One region of the Parasphingorhabdus pacifica genome, then DNA from elsewhere that is predicted to be linked to it. Evidence: riboswitches for the same ligand, from Rfam matches in the RefSeq annotation. Region 1 holds a riboswitch; each other region holds the start of a gene.
What was found. Region 1 has a riboswitch for thiamine pyrophosphate ahead of ACYVAN_RS08195 (thiamine ABC transporter substrate-binding protein). Riboswitches for the same ligand answer to the same signal wherever they lie in the genome.

Region 1 (5,099 bases):
ACGGCCGAGACGCCCAGCGGCAGCATCAGCGCGGTGTCCAGCACGTCCGCCGTGCTCTTCCGCCGCACCCCGACGAGCACCAGCGAGGCCAGCAGGCCGATCAGCAGCGCCAGCCACGTGGCGTCGGCGGCGTTGCGCACCGAGTTCAGCGCCGCCTCGTAGCCCGAGACCTCCAGCGTGCCGCGCTCCCCGGTTCCGGCCAGCGCCCGGAATCCGGCGAGGCTCCAGCCGTCGGGCGCGGTGACCGAACGGGCCAGCAGCCCCACGATCGGGGTGAGCATTCCGCTGAGCACCAGTGCGGCCGCTCCGACCACCCACCATTCCGCGCCCCGAGGCCGTCGCGCGGTGTCCCCGGTGCGCCGCAGCCGCAGCGCCGTCTCGCGACGCCGCCTGGCCACGGCGGCGATCACCAGCGCCGCCAGCACCGCCGCCACTTGCAGCAGCGACAGCGCGGCCGCACCGGAGAGGTCGAGCATTCGCACGGTGCGCAGGTAGATCTCGGTTTCGAGGGTCCGGTACCGGCCGTCCCCGAGCACCAGCACGATGCCGAAGCTCGTGGAGCAGAACAGGAACACCACTGCCGCGGCGGATCCGAGCGCGGGCATCAGCGCGGGCAGCGTGATCGAACGGAACGCGCGCAACCGGGAGGCGCCCAGGCTCCGCGCGGCGTCCTCACCACGGGGATCGAGGTGCGCCCAGAGCCCACCGACGGTCCTGGCCACCACCGCGACGTTGAAGAACGCGTTGGCCAGCACGATCGCCAACACGCTGCCGTCCGAACCTCCGAGCAGCGCGCGGAAGGCCATGCCCACCACGATCGTCGGCAGCACGAACGGCACCGTGATCATCGCCCGGATCGCGGTTCGCCCGGGCACGGCCGCGCGGGCGAGGACGTAGGCCAGCGGCATGCCCGCCAGCAGCGCCACCGCCGTGGACGCGGCGGCTTGCCCCAGGGTGAAACCCACCAGCCGCCAGGTGCTCGGCTCGGTCAGCACCGCCCCGAATTCGCCGTCCAGGCCCAGCTCGACGATGGCCGCCACCGGCCACACGAAGAACGTCCCGAGGAATCCGAGCACCAGCGCACCGGCGAGCGGCAGCAGCACCCGGTGCCCGGCACGCGGCGCGGGCGACGAACTCCGCCGCCGACCGGCGAGCACGGTCATCGGCGGTCAGCCCCGAACCACGTCGCGCCACTGTTCGACCCACTGGTCGCGGTGGCGTTCGACCCGTTCGGCGGGCATTTCGGCGGGATCGTGCGGCAGCGGCGCGTGGGTGGCCCAGCCCGGAGGCAGCGGCACGTCCCGCACGACCGGGTACACGTACATCTGTTCGGCGACCTGGCGCTGGAAATCCTGGGAGAGCAGGAAGTCGACCACCTTGCCCGCCGCTTCCGGGTGTTCGGCGCCCGCCAGCACCCCGGCGTATTCGACCTGCCGGTAGCAGGTGTCCAGGAGCGCCTTGGTCGGGGCGGTGCCGTCCGGCCCGACCTCGGCGGCCGGGGAGGAAGCGTAGGACAGCACGATCGGGCGCGGTCCCGCACCGGACGAACCGGAGAAGTCCTGGTTGTAGGCCTCTTCCCAACCGGAGCTGAGCTTGGTGCCGTTGGCCATCAGCCGCTGCCAGTAGTCCTGCCAGCCGGTTTCGCCGAAAGTGGCGACGGTGTTGAGCAGGAATGCGAGCCCCGGGGAGGACGTCGTCGGGTTCGGCACGGCGAGCAGGTCGCGGTACCGGGGATCGGTCAGGTCGCGCAGGCTCGTCGGCTCCGGAACGCCGTGTTCGGCGAACCAGCGGGTGTCGACGTTGAGGCACACGTCGGCCACGTCGACGGCGGTGAGCCGGTCACCGGCCCCCAGCGCGTGGCGTTCGGGGCCGCGGTCGGCGTTGACGGCGTCGTGCTGGGCGAACACGCCCTCGCCCAGCGCGCGAGAGGCGAAGGTGGAGTCGACCCCGTAGGCGACGTCGCCGATCGGGTCGCCCTTCGACAGCACGAGTTTGTTCGTGAGTTCCCCGGCGTCACCGCTGTGCCGGATCTCGACGTGAATCCCGTTCTTCCGTTCGAAGTCGGCGAGCACCTGCTCGTCGACGGCGAAGGAGTCGTGGGCGACCAGCGTGACCGTGCGCGTGCCCGGTGGCGGCTCCGCCGAAGTTCCGATGAGCGAGCAGCCGGATGCCAGGGCGACCACCACGGTGGCGACGCCGAGGCGCTGTAACGAACGTTTCAAACGATCCTCCCGATCTCACACCACGCGTGCGGCATCGAGCTGATCGCATCGCCTCCCCGCGCCGGCATGATCCGGTTCGGGTCTCGACGGTCGAGGGGTTCGGCCCCTCCTCTCAGCCCAGCTCACTGGACTCCCGTGGCGACGTGAGTGTACTTCAGGTGAGATCGCGACGGCAGGCGCGTGTTCGAGACGCTCGCCACGCCCCGTGGCCGCACGAGCCGCGCCGACGCACCGGCGGGTTGCTCGCATTCCGGGCGGTGAGGCACCACCATGTGTTCATGACCGATCTTCTCAACGACACGCAGGTGTCCGAGGCGCTGGCGCATCTGCCGGACTGGCACCAGGACGACTCGGAGCTGACCCGGACCGTGGAGTTCGAAAACTTCGCGCAGGCGATCCAGGCCGTGAACCGCATAGCCGAGATCGCCGAGAGCGAGCACCACCACCCGGACATGGACATCCGGTGGCGCAAGGTCACCTTCCACTGCTCGACGCACTCGGAAGGCGGGATCACCCACAAGGACGTGTCGATGGCCGAGGAGATCGACGGCGTGGTGGAAGCCCTCTCCTGAGCAGGGCGCGGCTGGTCGGTTCGGCATAGCCAACGTTTAAGGAGGGCTACGTGCGAGCCCCAGCTCTTGGGCCGGTCACCTGGCACAAGTCCAGCCGCACCACCGACAACGACAACTGCGCCGAGATCGCAGACCTGTCCGACACGATCGCCGTCCGGGACTCCAAGATCCCCGATGGCGCCGCCTTCGTGTTCAGCCCGTCGGCGTGGTCGGCATTCCTGTCCGCAGTCAAGACAGGTCGGCTCGACCACTGATCACCGACCGGAAGCCCCGCCCGACACGAATCCGGGCGGGCCCCGGGGCGCATCCCCCTGCGCAGAGATATAGATCGAGCGTGAGCCAGTAGCACGAACCACCAGGTGCCGTGATCACAGCGCCACAGCTTCTCTCGCCGGGGACCCGGCGAGAGAGCCCTTCTCTTACACAGATTCCGCACAGCACTGCTGGTCAGGACAGCACCCGTGGAGACCACCAACCACCCCGCACCCGCCAGGAGACATAACCGGCATTTCCAACGGGCGCTGCGGGAAAATAGGATTCGAGTCCACTGGGGTGGTAGGTCCGCGCGGGTGGTCCCTCAGTTCGGACGCGGGCGAGCGGAGGTTGTGTCGTGCACAAGATCGCTGATCAGCGAGAGATCGGCTCCGGTGCCGCTGTCGGCTTGGCACTGGGAGTCGCGTTTTCCCTGCTTCTGGACGAATGGGCGTTCTTGGCTGTCGGGATAGCGATCGGACCTGGTGCAGGCATGGCGATCGGGAAGGCAAGGTCTCGACGGAAGGGCAGTACCGACGGGACCAATGACCCGGCCTGAGGCAGCGAGATCGGATACAACGCCCGTCCTAGGCCTCGCCGGTGACGAGGTCGGCGGCTTCGAAGGCACAGCCCCACGACAATGCGACGCCGGAACTGCCGTGCCCGTAGTTGTGGACTATCCGCGCCCCGCGGAACTCCTCGACGTCCAGCCGCACGGCATCGCGCCCCGGTCGCAGCCCCACCCGCACTTCCAGCACCTCGACCTCGGACACTCGCGGATCGATGGCGGCACAGCGCCGGATGATCCCCTCGGTCACCCGCTCCGACGGGTTCGGATTCCAGTCCTGGTCCACGGCTATCCCGCCGAGCACCAGGCGCTCCCCGTGCGGAAAGAAGCTCGCGAACTCCACATTCGAGCCCACCTCGACGAAGTACTCCTCGACCCCCGGATTGCGCACCACCACCTGCTGGCCACGCACCGGATGCACCCCGGGGTCCCCGACGAGTTCGCGGGCTCCCACACCGGAGCAGTTCACCACCGTCGCCGCTTCTTCGACCGCTTCGGCGAGCGAGGGCACCGGGCTCAGCACCAACCGTCCACCCGCCGACTGGAAGCGGTCGACAAGCCGGTCCAGGTAGCGGGGCATGTCGATCAGCGGGACGGTCGCCCGGTAGCCGCTGGCGAACCCCTCCGGTAGTTCGTCCTCCGTGCAGTGCCGCAGGTCGGTCAGCAATCGGGTTTCGGGCGGCACCGTGTCACCGAGGGCGAGCCTCGAAGCCATCCGGCCCGGAACGAGCCGCACACCCGAATCTTCCTCGCGGGCAAGGGTCATGAACTCGGCGTGCGCCATGGTCGCCCAATACAGGACCCGTCCGGGTGGCCGTAGCATCGCCGGACCCCACATCGCACCGGCCACCGCCGAGGTGGTCTCCTGCGGTCGTTCGGCCGTCCGGATCAGCACCTCGTAGCCCTGCTCGGCCAGCACGACACCGGTCGAGAGGCCTTGCACACCTGCACCGACGACCAGCACCGACGGGTTCATTTTTCCACGCTAACAGCAGGTCACCCGCCGGTCAGGACATCGAGCGGGCCTGTCGGCGGATCGAGCGGTCTTGCCGGGACTTGGCCCTACCGTTCAGGCATCTCGTGGTCCCAGCTTCCGCCGAGCTTTGGGGCCAGTCCCCGAGCCGCTATCCGGCCGAATTCCGCTGGTGCCGCTTCAGCTGCCCGCTCCGGAATCGCCCCCAGCAGGCGCGCGCCGACCGCTCCGGGCAGGTCCGCGAAGTTGCACCGGGCCGCCAGATCCGGAGTGCCCGGCCAGCTCCCGATGACCACGCCCGCGCACGCCAGGTCGCGGGTGCGGAGCGCTTCAGCGGTCAGGGCGGCGGCGTTCAGCACTCCGAGCCCGGCTTCGGCCACCACCAGCACCGGCGCACCCAGCCGCGCCGCCACGTCGGCGAGGGTGCTGCCCGCTTCGTCGTACTGCACCAGCAGCCCACCGGCTCCTTCGACGAGCACCAGGTCGTGCTCGTCCGCGAGCTCGGCGACCGC
Region 2 (5,099 bases), on a different contig from region 1:
CCTCGACGAGCGCGGCCTGCGCGCTGCCCGCGAGGAACGCCGCGTCCTCGGGCAGTTCGGCACGCGTGGCCGCCGCGGAAAGCGCCTTCGCGAACCCGACGAGGTAGCGGGCGTCCTGCACGATGTAGAAGGCGAACCGCTCCCGGTCCAGCGTGCCGTCGGCGAGCCCGGTGTTGAACGGGTGCTCGACGATCGCCTCCCGCAGGTCGGCGGTGCGTTTCCAGGCCCGCGCGCAGAACCCGTCGGGTGTCGGTGTGGGCAGCGTGCTCATCGAGTTCACCTCCGAGGTGAGGTCGGTGGTCGGCCGGCTTCACCACCAGTTGTGGAAGTGATGTACCGGCCCGTGCCCACGACCGACGTCGAGCCGTTCGGAGGCACGCAGCGCATCGGTGAGGTACTGCTTGGCGTCCCGCACGGCGGTGGACCAGTCCGGACGCTGCGGACGCAGGGCTGCGATGCTCGCCGACAGCGTGCAACCCGTTCCGTGGTCGTTCGTGGTCGGGACCCGCTCAGCCCGCAAGTGCTCGGGCCGCGGGCCACCGTGGAACAGGTCCGCGCTGACCTCCCCGGACAGGTGCCCGCCCTTGAGCAGCACGTATTCGGCGCCGAGATCGGCCAGCCGCGCCGCCTGCCCATCCATGTCGCCGACCTCGCTGATCTCCCGCTCCCCCAGCAGATCCGCCGCTTCCGGAAGGTTCGGGGTGATCAGGTGGACGCGGGGCACCAGATCGTCCCGCAAGGCTTTCACGGCGTCGGTGGCCAGCAGCCGATCACCGCTCTTGGCGACCATGACCGGGTCGAGCACCACGAACGGCGGCAGGTAGCGGTCGAGCACGTCCACGACCGCCCGGATCACCTCGGCGTTGGCCAGCATCCCGATCTTCACGGCGTCGACGCGCACGTCGTCGAGCAGCGTGACCAGCTGGTCCGTAACGAAGTCCGGGGGGATCTCCTGGACCTTCGCGACGCCTGTCGTGGTTTGGGCGACCAGCGCGGTCAGCACCGTCATTCCATAGGCACCGTGCGCCGAAAAGGCCTTGAGGTCGGCTTGCACGCCCGCACCACCGCTCGGGTCGGTACCGGCAATGCTCAGCACGTTGGGAATCACGGTCGCACCTCTCTCATGCGTCGGGCCGCGAACTCCGGGTCCGGGGCCGCGCAGATCTCCGACACCACGCACAGACCATCGACGCCCGTGCCGAGAACTCCGGCCGCGTTGTCCGCGTGGATTCCACCGACCGCCACCGCGGGCAGGTCGGCGTCCACCACCAGTCGCCGGAGCCCGTCGATACCGGTGGCCACCGCCGCATCCGGCTTGGTCGGGGTCGCGAAGACCGGCCCGATACCGAGGTAATCGATGGTTCCGCGCGGCAACAGGCCTGTCGTGGCCAGCTCCGAGGCATCCGAGACGGACCAGCCGATGATCGCGTCGGGGCCGGCGATCTCCCTGGCCCGCTCGACCGGAAGATCGGACTGTCCCAAGTGGACTCCGTCGGCACCGGACGCCAGCGCCACGTCGAGCCGGTCGTCGACCAGCAGGGCCACCCCGGTTCCGGCGAGCATTTCGCGCAGTCCCGCCGTCACCGCGCAGAGTTCCCTCGCCGTCGCGTGCGGGTCGCGGACCTGCACGGCGGTAACCCCGCCGGCGACGGCGGCGCGCACCGTCTCCGGCACACCACGTTGCGCGCACAGCGCGGTATCGGTGACCAGGTACAAGCTGAGGTCGATCTTCAACGGCGCTCCTCCTCCGGCCCGCGCTGCGTTCCCGGCTCGCGCTGCGTTCCCAGCCCGTGCAGCGCGTCGAGGAACCCGACCGCGAAGCTTCCCGGTCCCTCGCACGCGCGGGCCGCCCGCTCCCCCGCCTCGGCGAACGCCCGCGAGGCCGAGACGGCGGCCCGCAGTGGCGAATCCACCACGGGCAGCATCGCCGCCATCGTCGCCCCCAACGCACAGCCGCTCCCGGTCACCCTGGCCATCAGCGGATCGCCACCGCTGACCTCCACGACCTGCTGACCATCGGTGATGTAATCGGTCGGCCCGCTGACCGCCACGACGAACCCGCGCGAGGCGGCGAACGTGCGCGCCGCGTCCACCGCCTCGGCCGAGTCGGCGAGCGAATCCACTCCCTTGCCCGCGGCCCCGTCTGCCCCGACGAGGCTGAGCACCTCCGAAGCATTGCCCCGAACCACGGCGGGCTGCTCGACCAGCAGGTCGGCGGCGAGCTTGGTGCGGTAAGCCGACAATCCGGACCCCACCGGATCGAGCACCCACGGCGTCGAGGCGACTCGCGCACCCGAAGCGGCCGCGCGCAGCGCAGCGTCTCGTTCCGGCGAGAGGGTGCCCAGGTTGGCGAGCACGCCATCAGCCGCCCCGGCGACCTCGGCGGCTTCCTCGACGTTCTCGACCATTACCGGGGAAGCTCCCAGCGAGAGCAGCACGTTGGCCGTGAAACCGGCGGCAACCACGTTCGTCAGGCAGTGCGCGAGCGGCCCCGCGGTCTCCAGGCTCCGGAGATCGGCGGCAGCATTCGTCCATTGCGTAGTCACGGTGGTGACGTCCCTCCGCTAGCTCGAACTAGTTCAGGTTCGACGGGTCTGCTCTCAGCCCGGCCGATCGCCGGGCACCCCGCGTCACTTCTGATGTCAACCTAGCAAGTTCGGTCAAGCACAGGACGTCGGCCTGTTCCCCACGGTCGTGGCGGATGTCACGATCAGGGAACGGCCCATACAGGTGATCATGGTGATGGACGATCTGATCGACATGATCAGAGCACGTACGGGTAGTCCGATCGAGTCGTTCGCAACGCGCATCCGGCGCAATCCGCAGCGAACGAACGGGCGACGGTGCGGCTGATCGGCGACCGGGCACGATCACCGAAGCCCTAATCGTGCAACTCTGGGAGCGCTGTGCAACGTCCGTGCAGCGAAGCGTGACGACGCGGACCAATCGACGTGATCAGCGGCCACGATCGAGGCCGAACACGAGGAACATGGGGGTAAGACGAGTGTTCCACAACCACGAGCAGGTCTGGTGGATCGTTCCCGCCGGCCAGCGACTCCGACATGCGATCACCGTGCGCCCGGGCGCCCGCCCGGCCGGTGATGTCGTGCAAGCACTCTGCGATTCCCCGGTCAAGCTCCCGTACGGAACCTGGCCCGCCTCGAAGGAGCCGAACAGCCGCCGGATCACCGAGCGGTGCGCCGACTGCGAGGTCCAGGTCGCCGATGAGCAACAACGCAGCACGGATCTGGTCGTGAGCATGTGGGACAGCTGATCGCGCCGCACCCGGCACCGCAGGTCACCGTTGCGATGTTCCGTTCTCTCGTTCAAACGCAAGGAAAATCACACACGCAGGGTCGGAAGACCCGATGAGTCGAGCCCGAGCCGCAGATTAGGCTTGGGTCAATGGACACCACGACCGACGCTCCCCACTTCGTACGTTCCCGGCGTTCCAACCAGCCGGATCCGGCGAAGATCTGGGCTCCACTCGCCGGTCTCACCGAGGCCGCGGCGCAGGCCGCCTCGACTTCCGGCAGCATCGCCATCACCCGTGGCTTCGATCGCCACAGCAGGCAGCGCGCCAAGGCACTGCGCGACCTGCTCAACGATCGTGGTGTCGCGGCCATCGAGGTGACTCCGGCGCCGGGGAGTTCGCGGTTGCTCGACGGCACCGAGATCGCCGCGCTCGTCAACCTCATCGGTTCGGACTCCTGGCAGCCGTTCCGGCTGGCGGCTTCGCTCCGCGCACCCGTTCTGCTCCCGAGCGGGGACGAGGACGGCGCGACCGAGGTTTCGCGGCGAGATGTCATCACGTTGACCGGTGAGAACGACAAGCGCGACATCGCGCTCTCGCACGTGGCCGTGCGCCCGGAAGACCCCACGGCGGGCAGCATCACGATCACCAGCGACGGCGAACCGCTCGCGGTTCCAGGCGGGAACGTGACCCTCGAGGTCACCGACGGGAAGCTGCGAGTCCACCTCTCGGGGCCCGATTTCGCCGAGCAGACGTTCACCGCCGAACAGGTCCGAGTCGAGACCTCCGATGTTCCGCACCGGATCGTCCGGGACGAGCTCCCGATCGCCGAGTTCGAGGGGTCGCTCGTGGTCGCCGCCGAACAGCAGGGCCTGGTCGTTCGCCCGGTCTGAGCCGAACACCGCACGCACCCCGGTCCGGGTCGCCCCCGGGCCGGGGGTGCGGAGCGGTCAGGAGTTCATACCCGCCGCACCAGGTTGCCCACGAGGGCCAAGGCGGCCGCGAGAGCCACGCCCACCAGTGCGAGCGACAGCGGGGACAACGTGCCGGGCGAAAGCACGTTGGCGATCGTCCACCACAGGACCAGCAGGGCGACGCAGCCCAGCACCGCGGCCGTCGCGGTGACCAGCGGCCGTCGCCGTGGCCATTGCTTCCACACCCGCCTTTCCCGCGGACTCTGCCGCCAGAAGGGCACGATCACCGGCAAGGTCACGATCAACACGATGATCAGGCCGAACACTGAGTCACCCCGCTCCGGATTCGGCCCGAGTCCCAACAGAAGCCCGAGAACTCCGATCGCCAGCACCAGCAGGATCCGGTTCAACGCGCGCCAGATCCTGGCATCGAAACCGCTCACCGCCCCAGTCTGACAGCGGGTGATCTCGGGGTGGTAGCGCTCCCGTGACTCCCGGCTGGGCCGTTGCTCCCGTTGGGCCGCCGCCGATCGGTCCGCGGCCGGTCGATCCGGCGAAAATACTTCGGCGCCGTGGAACGTCGTCCACGGCGCCGAAGTCACGTCATCTGCGGCCATCGGGGGTTGGCCCAGACGAACGCAGTCTATGCAGCATCCACCGCGAGGTCAACAAGACGCATCGCACAGGTAACGCAGCCGTTACCGAACGGTGCGTCGCGGACCGCTCCGATCACCTTCACCCGACCCTTTGCGGCAGTTCGGACGAAGGTCGATCCGGTGCGGCGATCGCTCCAGTGCGGTATACCCGTCGCCAGCGGCAGGCATGGCAGCCGGCTCGGCACCGCGGGTCCGGAACGCCGCCGGTGCGGACCGATCCGGGAACCTTCGTCACGAGCCCGGCTCCCGCATCTCCGATGGACGCATCGTCTACAA
Region 3 (5,099 bases), 380 kb from region 1:
GCCGGACGCCGCCCGCAGCATCAACCAAGGTTTCGACCGCGTCCGCAACGCCGTCGTCCAGCGCGACGAGAGCAGCACCACTCCCCCCGCGCCCGGCGGCCGTCGCCAGCGCGCGATCGGTGCCGCGCGAGCCCACCTGTCGTTGCGCTCGTCGTTGTTCCGGCACGCGCTGCGCTGCACGCTCGCCGTCGTGCCGGGCATGGTGATCGTGCTGCTGCTGCACGATCCGTCCGCGTCCAGCCTGTTGCTCGGTCTGTACGTGGTGCTCGCCCCGGCCGCGCGGGACAGCATGACCGGTGCGCTCGAACGCACCGGTGGCGCGGTGCTCGGGGTGGTGGCGCTGGCGACGCTGATCACGCTGCTGCCCGGCGCCTACCTGCTGGTGCCGCTGGTGCTCGCCGGAATGCTGCTGAGCATCGACCGGCTGCGGGCCGACTACCAGGTCCTGCTCGGTTCGCTGATCGCGGTGACCGTCGTCGACCAGGCGATGCGGCTCGACCGACCGCTGGTCAACGTGGCGATCAGCTTCGCGTCCAACACCGCCGTCGGTGCGGCCATCGCGCTGTGCATCGGTTACGTCAGCTACCTGGTGCTGCCCAGCAGCGTGACCCCGGACGTGCGCGGAGCCGTGCGGACCACGGTCTGGTCGGTCTCCGAACTGCTGCGCAGCGTGCGTGCCGCCGGGCGCGGTGCCCACCTCGCCGATGCGATGCAGGCCGCACACGTGCTCGCGTTGCGCCGCACCCAGGATCTCCTCGGATATCCGGCCCTGCTCGACGGCACCGGCGAGCAGGACGAGGGTGAACGCGCCACCCGGGCGGCGGCCGTCGCGCTCGACTCACTGCGCCAGGATGTCGCCACCCTCGCGTTTCGGCCCGAGAACGAGCAGGCGGTGGCGGTGCCCGCGCTGCAGGCCGTGGACGACCTGTTGGGCGGTCGCACCACTGCGTCGATCCCGGACGTACCGAACGGCAGCGCGCCGGCGACCGAACTACTGGCGAGCTCGCTGGTGGAGAACGCGCTGCACGCGCGGTCCGCGATCGACCAGACCTTCGGCTACGACAGCCCGTGGAAGAGTTACACGATCTCGTTCGTGCGTCCCGAACGACTCCACATCCGCTGACGCCGCCGCCCCCGGTGGGGTCTCCCCGCCCGGGGGCGGCGGGTCAGTTCGGCAGGCGGGCCGGGCTGGAAGCGTGCGCCCAGAAGCGCTCGGGAACACGCCCCGCTTGGGAGGCCAAGCGCCCAGCTTCGACCGCCGCCCGCATCGCCGCCGCCATCCGTTCAGGGTCGTTCGCCCTGGTCACGGCCGTAGCCAGCAGCACGGCGTCACAACCCAGCTCCATCGCGAGCGCGGCGTCGGAAGCCGTTCCGATGCCCGCGTCGAGCACGATCGGTACCGAGGCCCGGGCCACGATCATCTCGATGTTGTGCGGGTTCCGGATGCCCAGTCCGGTGCCGATCGGCGAGCCGAGCGGCATCACCGCCGCGCACCCGGCTTGCTCCAGCTTCGCCGCCAGCACCGGATCGTCGTTGGTGTAGGCCAGCACGACGAAGTCGTCGTCGACGAGCTGCTCGGCGGCGTCGAGCAGCTCCACCGGATCGGGCAGCAGCGTGTCGTCGTCGGCGACCACTTCGAGCTTGACCCAGTTCGTTCCGAGCGCCTCGCGGGCCATCCGCGCGGTGAGCACCGCCTCCGCCGCCGTGCGGCAGCCCGCGGTGTTCGGCAACGCCTCGATACCCAGTTTCCGAAGCAGGTCGAGCACCCCCGGACCGCCACCGGCGTCGGCCCGCCTCATCGCGACGGTCGTCAACTCGGTACCCGAAGCCACCAGGGCTCGTTCCAACACCGACAGGTTCGACGCGCCTCCGGTTCCGGTGATCAACCGGGACCCGAACTCGCGGCCCGCGACAATCAGCGGGTCGTCCATGAGCTCAACCTCCTTGCACTGCACTGAGGACCTCGACGGTGCCACCAGGCCGCAGCGGCGTCTCCGCCCACTGCCCCTTCGGCACCAGGTTGCCGTCGATGGCGACGGCGATCCCCTGCTCCGGCATCTCCAGTTCCGCCAGTGCGGCGGCCACCGTGGTCTCCTCGGGGAACTCCCGCTGCGTCCCGTTGATCACGACGTTCATGCCCTGTCCTCTCCTCTCGCCGGCTGGGCCGCCTTCGCTTCGACCGGCGGTGATTCACCTCGTAGCAGTGCGAGCACGGAATCGGCGGTCACCGGCGCGAGCAGGAAACCGTTGCGGTGGTGCCCGGTCGCGGCGAGCACACCGGGAGCCAGCCACCCCACCAGCGGAAGGTTGTCGTCGGTGCCCGGCCGCAGTCCCGCTGCCGACTCGACCAGCGCGTATTCGGCGATTCCCGGCATCAGCCGTTCGGCGTCGGCGAGCAGGTCCCGAACCCCGCCCGCGGTGACCTCGGTGTCGAAACCGACCTCGTACTGGGTCGCCCCGACCACCAGGCCGTCATCCCTGGGCACCAGGTACGCCTGCCGCCCGCGAACCGGTCCGCGGATGGTGCGCCGAGGTGGCGGCATCGCGAGCTGCCGGGCGCGCAACCGGAGTACTTCCCCCTTGATCGGTCGGATTCGGCCGTGCAGCGCCGGGTGCAGGGCCGCGGAGTGCGCCCCGGCGGCCACGACGACCTGGTCGCACCGGATTTCCGAATCGGCCAGCGCCACCTTTCCGGTGCGGGCCGCCACCGCGCGCCGCTGGACGAACTCCACACCCGAGGCGGTCGCCGCCGCGCGCAGGGCGGCCAGCGCCACCCGGTTGTCCACCGCGAGGTCCCCCGGAACCGCGAGTCCCGCACGGATCGAAGGGTCCAGCGCGGGCTCTTCCCTGCGCAGTTCGCGCCCGGACAATTCGGTGACCGATCGCCCCAGGCCGGCCAGGTGCTCGGCGAGCCTGCGGAGGTCGGCGCGGTCGGCGCTGTCCACGCCGACCACCAGCGTGCCCTCCTCGCGCAGCCCCGCGGGAAGACCGGAGGCACGCGCCAGTCGCTCGGCGAAGGCGGGCCACCGGTGGAGCGACACCGCGCCCAGGTCGAGCAGGGCCTCCTCCCCGGGCCACGCCTCGGCGATCGGCGCCAGCATGCCGCCCGCGACCCAGGAGGCACCGGAGGCCGGCTGGTCGTCGATCAGCACGACTTCGAATCCGGCGTCGGCGGCTCGCCAGGCGACGGACAAGCCGATGACGCCGCCGCCGATGACGGCGACGCGCTCGGCACGTTGTTCGGGCATTTCACGCTCCCTGCGCCGGCATGACCCGGATCAGGTACGACGGTCGGGGCGTCCCGCCCCCTCTCAGTCCGGGCTTGCCGGACTCCCGTGCGGACCAGCAACCACACTACCGCTCCCACCCGGCGGACCACCACGATCTCTCCGAACGGGCGGAGCGCTACTCGACGGCTAGGCTGGTGACATGCCTGGATTGGACGGCTTCGGTATCCGCGCACGGCTCGACGACGCACGGCTATACCTCTGCACTGATGCGCGTACCGCGCAGGACGATCTCGCGGACTTCGCGGAAGCGGCGCTGTCCGGCGGCGTCGACATCATCCAGCTCCGCGACAAGAGCCCGGACGGGGCTCCGATGGAGGCGCGACAGGAGTTGGCCGCGCTGGAGGTCCTGGCGGAGGCGTGCGTGCGGCACGGAGCGTTGCTCGCGGTCAACGACCGGGCCGATATCGCGCTGGCGGCCGAGGCGGACGTGCTGCACCTGGGGCAGGACGACATCCCGGTGGAACTCGCCAGGCGGATCGTGGGTGACCAGGTCGCGGTCGGCCGGTCGACACACGATCTCGTCCAGGCCGATTCGGCCGCCACGGAGCTGGGGGTCGACTACTTCTGCACCGGACCGGTGTGGACGACGCCGACGAAACCGGGCCGAGAAGCCGCGGGCCTCGAACTGGTGCGGCACGCGGCCGAACACCGGGGGCACGGGCGCCCGTGGTTCGCGATCGGCGGCATCGGGGCGGGCAACCTCGACGACGTGCTGGCCGCGGGAGCGGAACGGGTCGTGGTGGTCCGGGCCATCACCGAGGCGGACGATCCACAAGCGGCCGCCGAGTCCCTCCGGGCGCGCCTGCTCTACTGATGGTCCGCACGCGGTTTCGCGCGGAACCGCATCGGTGCGGTTCCGCGCGAATTCCTCGTTCGGCCGGCTCCGTTGCCCGGTTCGATCGCCCGGTCGGATCCGAATCCGGTCAGCGGGTGAGCAGGGTGAGCCCGTAGGTGCTGAGAATCTCGTTGACCGGCTGGAAGTACGTCGTGCCACCGCTGGTGCAGTTGCCCGATCCGCCGGAGGTGACGCCCTGCGCCTGGTCGCCGGACAGCCAGGATCCACCGGAGTCACCGGGCTCGGCGCAGACGTCGGTACGGGTCAAACCGTTGACGGTGCCCTGCGGGTAGCTGACGGTCTGGTTCTTGGCCTGCACGGTGCCGCAGTGCCAGCCGGTGGTCGAACCCGACCGGCAGATCGACGCGCCCACGGGGGCTTCACTGGATCCCGCGACGGCTTCGGTGCCGCCGGAGTAGTTGTTGACCAGCGGCTGCGGTGTCTCACCCGAGGAGACCTGGACGTAGCCGTAGTCGTTGCCCGGGAACGAGGAGCCGGCGAAGGTGCCGCTCGGTTGGCTGGTGCTGTCGCCGGTGTCCCCGCAGTGCCCGGCCGTCACGAAACCGCCCTGCACGGAGAATCCGACCGAACAGCGCGCGCCACCGATGTAGAAGGCGTTGCCGCCGATCACATCGGCGAGCGTTCGCGGGGATTCGGTCGACTCGACCACGTCAACCGCAGCGGTGTTCACGTCCGATTCGCGGACGAACTCGGTAGCTTCCGCGGACGTTCCCGGAGCGGTCGTGACGATCACCGAATTGCTGCGGCTGTCCACGTACCAGCCGCTGACCGATTGGGGCAGATCGCCGGTGTTCGCATTCAGTTCCTCGGCGATCGAGGCCAATTCCCGACTGGTGTGTTCGACCATCCGGGCTTCGGCGCCGACTGCTTCGGCCCGGTTCGCGGCGGCCTGGTCGGTGACCCCGACGACGAGTTTGCCCGACCCGGCGTCGTAGTGCGATCCACCGAAGGAG

Region 2: it holds a riboswitch for thiamine pyrophosphate, as region 1 does, so the genes downstream of both, thiM (hydroxyethylthiazole kinase) here and ACYVAN_RS08195 (thiamine ABC transporter substrate-binding protein) in region 1, are expected to answer to the same signal.
Region 3: it holds a riboswitch for thiamine pyrophosphate, as region 1 does, so the genes downstream of both, thiO (glycine oxidase ThiO) here and ACYVAN_RS08195 (thiamine ABC transporter substrate-binding protein) in region 1, are expected to answer to the same signal.

Annotation. Positions count from the first base shown of each region.
Region 1 covers NZ_BAAGYS010000006.1:445,548-450,646, reverse strand. The annotation lists gene ACYVAN_RS08200 (ABC transporter permease) at 1-1,163, opposite strand, end outside; gene ACYVAN_RS08195 (thiamine ABC transporter substrate-binding protein) at 1,170-2,222, opposite strand; TPP riboswitch at 2,259-2,369, opposite strand; gene ACYVAN_RS08190 (4a-hydroxytetrahydrobiopterin dehydratase) at 2,501-2,794, shown strand; gene ACYVAN_RS08185 (DUF397 domain-containing protein) at 2,845-3,048, shown strand; gene ACYVAN_RS08180 (FAD-dependent oxidoreductase) at 3,634-4,590, opposite strand; gene bioD (dethiobiotin synthase) at 4,677-5,099, opposite strand, start outside.
Region 2 covers NZ_BAAGYS010000014.1:354,964-360,062, forward strand. The annotation lists gene tenA (thiaminase II) at 1-271, opposite strand, end outside; gene thiD (bifunctional hydroxymethylpyrimidine kinase/phosphomethylpyrimidine kinase) at 311-1,108, opposite strand; gene thiE (thiamine phosphate synthase) at 1,105-1,734, opposite strand; gene thiM (hydroxyethylthiazole kinase) at 1,731-2,546, opposite strand; TPP riboswitch at 2,540-2,638, opposite strand; gene ACYVAN_RS21840 (hypothetical protein) at 2,990-3,274, shown strand; gene ACYVAN_RS21845 (hypothetical protein) at 3,406-4,146, shown strand; gene ACYVAN_RS21850 (hypothetical protein) at 4,212-4,610, opposite strand.
Region 3 covers NZ_BAAGYS010000006.1:68,429-73,527, reverse strand. The annotation lists gene ACYVAN_RS06430 (FUSC family protein) at 1-1,123, shown strand, start outside; gene thiG (thiazole synthase) at 1,167-1,931, opposite strand; gene thiS (sulfur carrier protein ThiS) at 1,936-2,136, opposite strand; gene thiO (glycine oxidase ThiO) at 2,133-3,248, opposite strand; TPP riboswitch at 3,239-3,347, opposite strand; gene thiE (thiamine phosphate synthase) at 3,430-4,104, shown strand; gene ACYVAN_RS06405 (S1 family peptidase) at 4,214-5,099, opposite strand, start outside.